4 regions of the Pseudomonas sp. S11P7 genome follow, and region 3 is predicted to be linked to each of the others. Evidence: predicted binding sites of a transcription regulator. Region 3 holds the regulator's gene; each other region holds the start of a gene.
The links. The regulator FliA, encoded in region 3, starts transcription of late flagellar genes. The targets are predictions, from matches to a motif close to CTAAAGTTTNNNNNNNNNNNGCCGNTAA.

Region 1 (2,201 bases), 1.6 Mb from region 3:
CCATTGTTCGCACTGGCGGTTCAGCCGTGGATTGCCGTGGTTGTTACGCAGGCGCAGCAGCCAGTGAATGGCTTGTTTGACCACTTGCGGTGGCGGCTCGGCGCGGCGGCCAAGTGCAGCATTGTCCAGCGGCATCAGTGCGCGTACCGCAAGACGTAACAGTGATACAGCGCCTCGGCGACGTAGCGTTCCACCGAGCGTAACGACAGCCCCATTTGCTCGGCGATCTGCTTGTGGGTCAGACCTTCGCACTGCGCCAGCAGAAAGGCCTGACGCACCTTCGGTTTCAGCCCTTCAAGCATGCGCGCGATGCTTTCCAGCAGTTCAATGATCAACGCGCGGGCTTCGCTGCCTGGCGTTTCGGCTTCGGGTAAGTGGGCGATGGTTTCCAGGTAGGCGCGCTCGATTTCTTCGCGGCGCCAATGATCGATCACCAAGCCGCGGGCGATGGTGCGTAGGAATGCACGAGGGGCCTTGAGTTCGAGGCGTTCGCTGCGTTGCAGCAGACGAACGAAAGTGTCCTGTGCCAGATCCGCCGCATCCGCTGCGTTGCCCAGCCGTGCGCGCAACCAGGTATTGAGCCAGCCGTGATGACAACGATAAAGCGTCTGTACCGCAAACTCGGGGGAGGACATGAACGCGACAGCCCGGACGTCACAAATGATAATTAGTCGCATTGTCTTCAAGGGTCGCAGAATTTGCAACCGCTGCTCACGCAACGCGCGGAAAAATCTTCCGTCAGCCGCTCTGGCCCGCCGTTCGGCGGGAATCCGCCAGAAACGCCATCCATTTCCTACGCAACCCTAAGATTTCTCCCACGCGTGCCGACAGACTGGTGAGACATGCGTGCACCAAAGTAGAGCGGCCGGAAGAACGCTGCCTGCGCTGTACATGGAATGTTGCATCCGGAACGCATCCCCACTTTTGGCATAAGAAGTCCCATGAAATGAATCTAAAGTTCAGCCATAAAATTCTGCTGGCCGCCTCGGGCGTCGTGGTCCTGGCGTTCGCGCTGTTCACGCTCTACAACGACTATCTGCAGCGGAGCACCATTCGCCAGAACCTTCAGTCTTCCGTTCAGCAGGCCGGTGATCTGACCGCCAGCAGCGTGCAGAACTGGATGAGCGGGCGGATTCTGGTGCTGGAAAACCTCGCGCAGAACGTCGCTCATCAGGGCAAGGACGCCGACCTGCCGGGGCTGGTCGATCAACCGGCTTTCACCTCGAATTTCCAGTTCACCTATGTTGGCCAGGCCAACGGTGTGTTCACCCAACGCCCGGACGCGAAGATGCCGGACGGCTACGATCCGCGTCAGCGTCCCTGGTACAAGCAAGCGGTGGCCGCGGATAAAACCATGCTGACTCCGCCGTACATGGCCGCGGTTGGCGGGCTGGTAGTAACCATCGCCATGCCGGTGAAGAAGAATGGTGAACTGCTTGGCGTGGTCGGTGGCGACCTGAGCCTGGAAACCCTGGTCAAAATCATCAACTCGGTGGACTTCGGTGGCCTTGGCCATGCGTTTCTGGTCAGCGCTGACGGTCAGGTGATCGTCAGCCCGGACAAGGATCAGGTCATGAAAAACCTGAAAGACATCTACCCGAACGCCAGCGTGCGCATCGAGAAGGGCAACCAGAACGTCGTGCTCAACGGCGAGGAGCGGATTCTGTCGTTCACCCCGGTCAACGACCTGCCGAATGCGCAGTGGTACATCGGTCTGTCGATCGATCACGACAAAGCCTACGCAGCGCTCAGCCAATTCCGCACCTCGGCGCTGATCGCTATGTTCGTCGCCGTGGCCGCCATTGCGTTGCTGTTGAGCCTGTTGATCAACGTCTTGATGCGTCCGCTGACCACCATGGGCCGTGCAATGCAGGACATCGCTCAGGGCGAAGGCGATCTGACTCGTCGTCTGTCGGTAGAAAGCAAAGACGAGTTCGGCGAACTGGGCAGTGCTTTCAACCAGTTCGTTGAACGCATTCACGCGTCGATATCCGAAGTGTCCTCGGCCACCCGCCATGTGCACGACTTGTCGCAACGAGTCATGGCATCGTCGAACGCGTCGATCGTCGGCTCTGACGAACAAAGCGCGCGCACCAACAGCGTCGCGGCGGCGATCAACCAACTGGGCGCCGCCACCCAGGAGATCGCCCGCAACGCTGCCGATGCTTCGCAACACGCCAGCGGCGCCAGCGAGCAGGCCG
Region 2 (2,201 bases), 1.2 Mb from region 3:
GCGGGCGATACGCAACACTTGCACCAGTTCACGCTGTTCGTTGAGCAGCAGTTTATAGCCTTGCTGAACCCAGATCGGCAGACGCCAGGCCTCGACCAGCGCATCGGCAATCTTCAGCAGGCGCACGCCAAACAATTGCTTCTCGACGAGGTGCGCCGGTTCGCGTTTGTGGATGACCCGCAGCTCCCATTCCTCAAGCAGTTGCGGAAAGGTCAGCGCTAGCGGCCACAGCGGTGACAGAAACAGCAGGCTGCCCCAATGGATGTCCTGCCACAGCCGCGCCAGGCGACTGGCGAAAAAACCATTGGCCTGTTGCGTCGCGTGCTGACTGATCAGCTGCAGCTGGCGCAGGGCCTTGGGGATCTGCATCTGCGGTTCGGCGGGCAGGCGTGCGAGCAATTCTTCGGTACGGGCGAGGCCGAGACGATTAATGGCAATCTCGAGATTTTCCGCCGGCGTGGCCATCGTGCCGTGGGTGTGACGATTCGCCTCACGCAGGATGCTCAAGGCCAGCGCCGGGCTGTCCTGCATCAGATCGGCGATGTCGCGCAGCGAGCTGCGATTGTCACGGATCGCCCGGCAGACTTTGTCGTGCGCCGCTTGCGGCACGGGCAGCCGGACGCTGTCGAGCAGCTTGACCCAGCCGTCGAGGGTGGTCGGTTTTGCGTGTGGGACGTTCGTTTCATTAGCCATGTCTGGACGGGATCTTCAGTGACTGTAGACGCGCCCGGCATGGGCTAAATTGGCTTTTCGCCTGAACTGGCTATAGTCTGGCGCAGTTTTGCCGATAAGTAGAAGAAGAGATTTTTTAACTTCCGAATATGACCTTGAACCCGACTTAAACAAGTACCTTCTACCTATGGCTAAAATTATCGGCATCATCGTCGTATTCGCGAGCGTGCTCGGCGGATACGTGCTCTCCCACGGCAAGATTGCCGCTCTGATCCAGCCCTTCGAGGTGATGATCATCGGCGGTGCGGCATTGGGTGCGTTCCTGCAGGCCAACCCCGGTTACATGACCATGCACGTGCTCAAGAAATCCCTGAGCATGTTCGGTTCGCGTTTCACCCACACCTTCTATCTGGAAGTGCTCGGGCTGATCTACGAGATCCTCAACAAGAGCCGCCGCGAAGGCATGATGGCTATTGAAGGTGACATCGAAGACGCTGCGGCGAGCCCGATCTTCGCCAAGTACCCGGCGGTACTCAAGGATGAGCGCATGACCGCGTTCGTCTGCGATTACCTGCGCATCATGTCCTCCGGCAACATGGCTCCGCACGAGCTCGAAGGCCTGTTCGACATGGAACTGTACAGCCTCAAAGAAGACCTAGAGCACCCGTCGCATGCGGTCAACGGCATTGCCGACGGTATGCCCGGTTTCGGTATCGTCGCGGCGGTACTCGGTATCGTGGTGACCATGGCCTCGCTGGGCGAGGGCGACCAGGCGTCGATCGGTCTGCACGTCGGTGCGGCACTGGTCGGTACGTTCTTCGGTATTCTCGCGGCGTACGGTTTCTTTGGCCCGCTGGCGCACTCGCTGGCTCACGATGCCAAGGAAGAACTCAACGTCTACGAAGCCATCAAGGCTTCGCTGGTGGCTTCGGCGTCCGGCATGCCGCCGTCGCTGGCGGTCGAGTTCGGTCGTAAGGTTCTGTACCCGGCGCACCGTCCGAGCTTCGCCGAGCTGGAACAAGCGGTTCGCGGTCGTTAAGTCATGGAAAATAATCAGCCGATCATAGTCAAGCGCGTCAAGCGCATTGCCGGCGGGCACCACGGTGGGGCGTGGAAAATCGCCTTCGCCGACTTCGCCACGGCGATGATGGCGTTCTTTCTGGTGTTGTGGCTGCTGTCCACGGCGACGCCGGAACAGAAAATCGCCATCGCCGGTTACTTCAAGGACCCGGTCGGCTTCTCCGAAAGCGGTACGCCGTACATCATCGATCTCGGCGGTACGCCGACCCCGGCGCCGGAAAATACCCTCAACCCGGAAGTGAAGTCGCAGCCGCAACCCGACAAGGTCACGGTCGACACCGACCAGGTTGAAGGCATGGCCGAACAGGTCGAGAAGGAGCGTCTGGAGCTGTTGCTGCAAGAACTGCAGAACAAGGTCGACGAGAACCCGCAGCTGCAGAAATTCAAGGACCAGATCCTCTTCGAGATCACGCCGAACGGCTTGCGCATCCAGATCATGGATGCCGAGA
Region 3 (2,201 bases):
ACCCCCAAACGCACGCTGGCTGACGTCATCGAAGGCCGCTGCGAATTGCGCGACGTGCTGTTGCAGGGCCCGGGCGGGATTCGCATCGTGCCGGCGGCGTCCGGCACGCAGAGCATGGTCCACCTGAGCCCGGCGCAGCACGCCGGCCTGATTCAGGCGTTCAGCGACATCGGCGACAATCTCGACGTGCTGGTGATCGACACCGCTGCGGGCATTGGTGACTCGGTGGTCAGTTTCGTCCGCGCCGCGCAGGAAGTGTTGCTGGTGGTGTGTGACGAGCCGACCTCGATCACCGACGCCTACGCACTGATCAAACTGCTCAACCGCGATTACGGCATGAACCGCTTTCGCGTCCTTGCCAACATGGCGCAGAGCCCGCAGGAAGGCCGTAACCTGTTCGCCAAGTTGACCAAGGTCACGGACCGTTTCCTTGACGTCGCCCTACAATACGTCGGCGCCGTCCCGTATGACGAAAGCGTGCGCAAGGCCGTGCAGAAACAACGCGCCGTCTACGAAGCCTTTCCACGCTCCAAATGCGCTCTGGCCTTCAAGGCCATCGCGCAGAAGGTCGACACCTGGCCGTTGCCGGCCAACCCGCGCGGCCATCTGGAGTTTTTCGTCGAGCGTCTCGTGCAGCAAACCGCAGGGCCTGTGATATGACCGCCAGTGGCATGAATCTTTACAAGAAGTCGGCGCGTGACGCGCAGTACGAATTGATCGAGCGTTACGCGCCACTGGTCAAGCGCATTGCCTATCACTTGCTGGCACGGTTGCCGGCCAGTGTGCAGGTCGAAGACCTGATCCAGGCCGGGATGATCGGCCTGCTCGAAGTGTCGACCAAATACGACGCCAGCAAGGGCGCCAGTTTCGAAACGTACGCGGGCATTCGAATCCGCGGCGCGATGCTCGATGAAGTGCGCAAAGGGGACTGGGCACCACGCTCGGTTCACCGCAATACCCGGATGGTCAGCGACGCGATTCGCTCGATTGAAGCTAAAACCGGCCGTGACGCTAAAGATCACGAGGTTGCGGCCGAACTCCAATTGAGTCTCGACGATTATTACGGGATTCTGAATGACACTTTGGGCAGCCGCCTGTTCAGTTTCGACGACCTCTTGCAGGACGGCGAACACGAAGGGCTGCACGAGGATGGCGCCAGTGCTCATATGGAGCCGTCACGCGATCTGGAAGATGAACGCTTCCAGACGGCGCTGGCGGACGCGATTGCCAATTTGCCGGAGCGTGAGCGACTGGTGTTGGCGCTGTACTACGACGAAGAGCTGAACCTCAAGGAAATCGGTGAAGTCCTTGGCGTCAGTGAATCGCGGGTCAGCCAGTTACACAGCCAGTGCGCGGCCCGTTTGCGGGGGCGTTTGGGGGAGTGGCGAGCGCGCTGAAGGCAGTGTGGGGACACTGCGAAACGAGGCTGGTGCGGTGGTAAGCGGCGCCGGTCTCGATCCGTTGTGCTCCAGACAAACTTTAAGTGCTGCGCCAATTGATTGAAGTGGCGCGTCCAGGTGCTGGGCGCGTTTAAGACTGCTTGGAGGTCGAATTGAACAAAGACATGAAAATCCTCATCGTTGATGACTTCTCAACGATGCGGCGGATCATCAAGAACCTGCTGCGCGATCTTGGGTTCACCAACACCGTCGAGGCCGACGATGGCGTAACCGCCATTCCGGTCCTCAACAGCGGCAGCATCGACTTTCTGGTAACGGACTGGAACATGCCGGGCATGACCGGTATCGACCTGCTGCGCCACGTGCGCGCCGATGAAAAACTCAAGCACCTGCCGGTGCTGATGGTGACCGCTGAAGCCAAGCGCGAGCAGATCATCGAAGCCGCTCAGGCCGGTGTGAACGGCTACGTGGTCAAACCTTTCACGGCTCAGGCGTTGAAAGACAAAATCGAGAAGATTTTCGAACGCATCGGCTGATGAACGCGCGGGGGAGCTATGGAGCATAACGAATCTTCACAGGGCGATTTTGAATCGACCCTGAAAAAACACGCGGTCGAACTGGTCGAAAGCCTCGAAAAAGGCAGGTTCGGCGACGCGGTGCAACTGATCCATGAGCTCAATCAGACCCGTGACCGTGGCCTGTATCAGGAAGTGGGCAAGCTCACGCGTGAACTGCACAGTGCGATCGTCAATTTCCAGATCGATCCGCACATGCCGCAGGCCGAGGAAGTGTCGCAAATCA
Region 4 (2,201 bases), 3.5 Mb from region 3:
GCCGGCGCGGGCGGCCAGTTCCAGACCGATCAGGTCGGCTTCGTTTTCGTTGGCGCGGCTGTTGGGCAAGGTCATGCCGTAGTTGGCCACGGTGTCGGCCAGGGCCAGGCTGTCCTGACCGAGACCGAACAACGCACCGGCGCCCTGCTTGGCCATTTCCACGCCATAGGCCTTGGACATCGCTTCACGACCGTGCTCGCGCAAGGCGTGGGCGATTTCATGGCCCATGACCGCAGCGATTTCATCGTCGGTGAGTTTCAGGCTGTCGATCAGCCCGGTGTAGAAAATGATCTTGCCGCCGGGACCGCAGTTGGCGTTGAGTTCGTCGCTCTTGATCAGATTGACCTCCCACTGCCACTGCGCCGCATCCGGACGGAAATTCGGCGCCTGGGCGATCAAACGGTTGGCAATCGCCTGCACTCGCTTGGCCTCGGGGCTGGTCTTGTCCAGCACACCTTTGCTGGACGCCTCGCCAACAGTTTTCTGATAAGACTGGGCATACATCTGGTCGACCTCTTGCGAGGACAGCATGCTGAACATGTACTGCTTGCGCTCCACCCCGACGGCGCCGCCGCTGGTGGTGTTGACCGACTGACAACCGGCCAGCAACAGCGCTGCGCTCAGTGCACTAACAACCAATGTCTTGTTCATTGAAAAGCTCCCTGAAAACCTGTGCGTATCCTAGGCGGGTAATTGTATGGATGCCAGATACAAAGGATAGGTTGAAGTGACTTTCAGACATTTCCCGCAGCGTAATGTCGCGAAAAAATTCCCAGCGCCCGCCAGCCACGCAGCCACTGCGTCGCGCAACAGCCGATTTACGACATCTCCGGCCGATTCCGACCGGCGCCACTCATGGCCCCGCTGACGCCGCCGATAAAACTTTCGCAGATATTCTCTTGCCTGCGGAGCTCCCATGAAGTTCAAGTCGATCCAGTTTTCCGTCGCCGCCCTGGCCGGCGCCATCGTCCTCAGCGTGGTCGCGGCGCTGGTGCTGTATGCGCTGTTTGCCGGCGCGCGCACTCAGACAATGGTGCAACAACGCACCCAGGCCCAGTTCGAGCAGGTCATCGAGCAGCGCCTGACCGCGCTGGCGCAAACCCAGGTCAGCCAGATCCAGCGCGAGCTCGAAGCACCGCTGCTGATTGCCGGCGGCCTGGTGCGCGCCAACGCTTTGCTTGGCACGCCGGGCGTCGATGGCCAGCCGCGCCTGAGCGTCAGCCGCGAGCAACTGATCAGCCTGATCAAAGAGAACGTCGAAAAGAACCCGAAAATTCTCGGCACCTACATCGGCTGGGAAAAGAACGCCCTCGATCACAACGACGCGGCCTACGTCGGCACCAGCGTGGTCGGCATCGACGCAAGCAACGGGCGATTTCTGCCGTGGTGGTTCCGCAACGAGGACGGCACCCTCGGCCTCGACAAACTGGTCGACGTCGACGATCAGAAAACCCTGTCGACCGGTGTACGCGCCAGCGAGTACTACCTGTGCTCGAAGGAAAACAAGAAATCCTGCGTGATCGACCCGGCGCCGTACAAGGTTGGCGACAAGGTCGTCATGCTTGCCTCGTTTATCGAACCGATCATGCTCAACGGCGTGTTCCAGGGCATCGTCGGCGCTGATCTGTCGGTGAACTTCATTCAAGAAATGCTGCTGGGCGCCAACCAGAAACTCTACAGCGGTGCCGGGGAAATGGCCCTGGTCGGCAGCAATGGCCGGATCGTGGCTTATACCAAGGACCCGAGCAAATTCGGCGAGAAGGTCAGTGACATTCTTGATGCCGAACAGTCCGCCAACATGGCCAACCTCAAGCGCGGCGAAGTGACTTACTCCGTTAACAAGGACAAGGGCCGGATCGAGTTGTACCTGCCGTTCGGCATCGGCCAGACCGACGCACGCTGGACGCTGATGCTGCAACTGCCGCTCAACGCGGTGATGGCCGATCTGCAAGCGCTGCAGGCCGACCTCGATGCCCAGCGCAAATCCGACACCTTCGGCATGGCCATGGTCGGTTTGCTGATCGCCGGCCTCGGCTTGCTGGTGATCTGGCTGGTCGGTCACGGCATTGCCCGGCCGCTCAAGCAAATGGTCGCCATGCTCAATGACATCGCCCAGGGCGAAGGCGATCTGACCCGCCGCCTGAGCAGTGACCGCAGCGATGAACTCGGCTCGATCGCCAAGGGCTTCAACACCTTCCTCG

Region 1: M0746_RS24935 (methyl-accepting chemotaxis protein) is a predicted target of FliA. The motif match lies at 804-831, and genes of this name have one in related genera.
Region 2: motA (flagellar motor stator protein MotA) is a predicted target of FliA. The motif match lies at 764-791, and genes of this name have one in related genera.
Region 4: M0746_RS01850 (methyl-accepting chemotaxis protein) is a predicted target of FliA. The motif match lies at 853-880, and genes of this name have one in related genera.

The regions. Positions count from the first base shown of each region.
Region 1 is NZ_JALPKS020000002.1:5,461,768-5,463,968, reverse strand. It holds gene M0746_RS24945 (FecR domain-containing protein) at 1-135, opposite strand, end outside; gene M0746_RS24940 (sigma-70 family RNA polymerase sigma factor) at 135-635, opposite strand; gene M0746_RS24935 (methyl-accepting chemotaxis protein) at 947-2,201, shown strand, end outside.
Region 2 is NZ_JALPKS020000002.1:5,019,447-5,021,647, reverse strand. It holds gene M0746_RS23095 (HDOD domain-containing protein) at 1-693, opposite strand, end outside; gene motA (flagellar motor stator protein MotA) at 860-1,711, shown strand; gene motB (flagellar motor protein MotB) at 1,715-2,201, shown strand, end outside.
Region 3 is NZ_JALPKS020000002.1:3,837,127-3,839,327, reverse strand. It holds gene fleN (flagellar synthesis regulator FleN) at 1-660, shown strand, start outside; gene fliA (RNA polymerase sigma factor FliA) at 657-1,397, shown strand; gene M0746_RS17635 (chemotaxis response regulator CheY) at 1,565-1,936, shown strand; gene M0746_RS17630 (protein phosphatase CheZ) at 1,955-2,201, shown strand, end outside.
Region 4 is NZ_JALPKS020000002.1:374,437-376,637, reverse strand. It holds gene M0746_RS01855 (M48 family metallopeptidase) at 1-651, opposite strand, end outside; gene M0746_RS01850 (methyl-accepting chemotaxis protein) at 917-2,201, shown strand, end outside.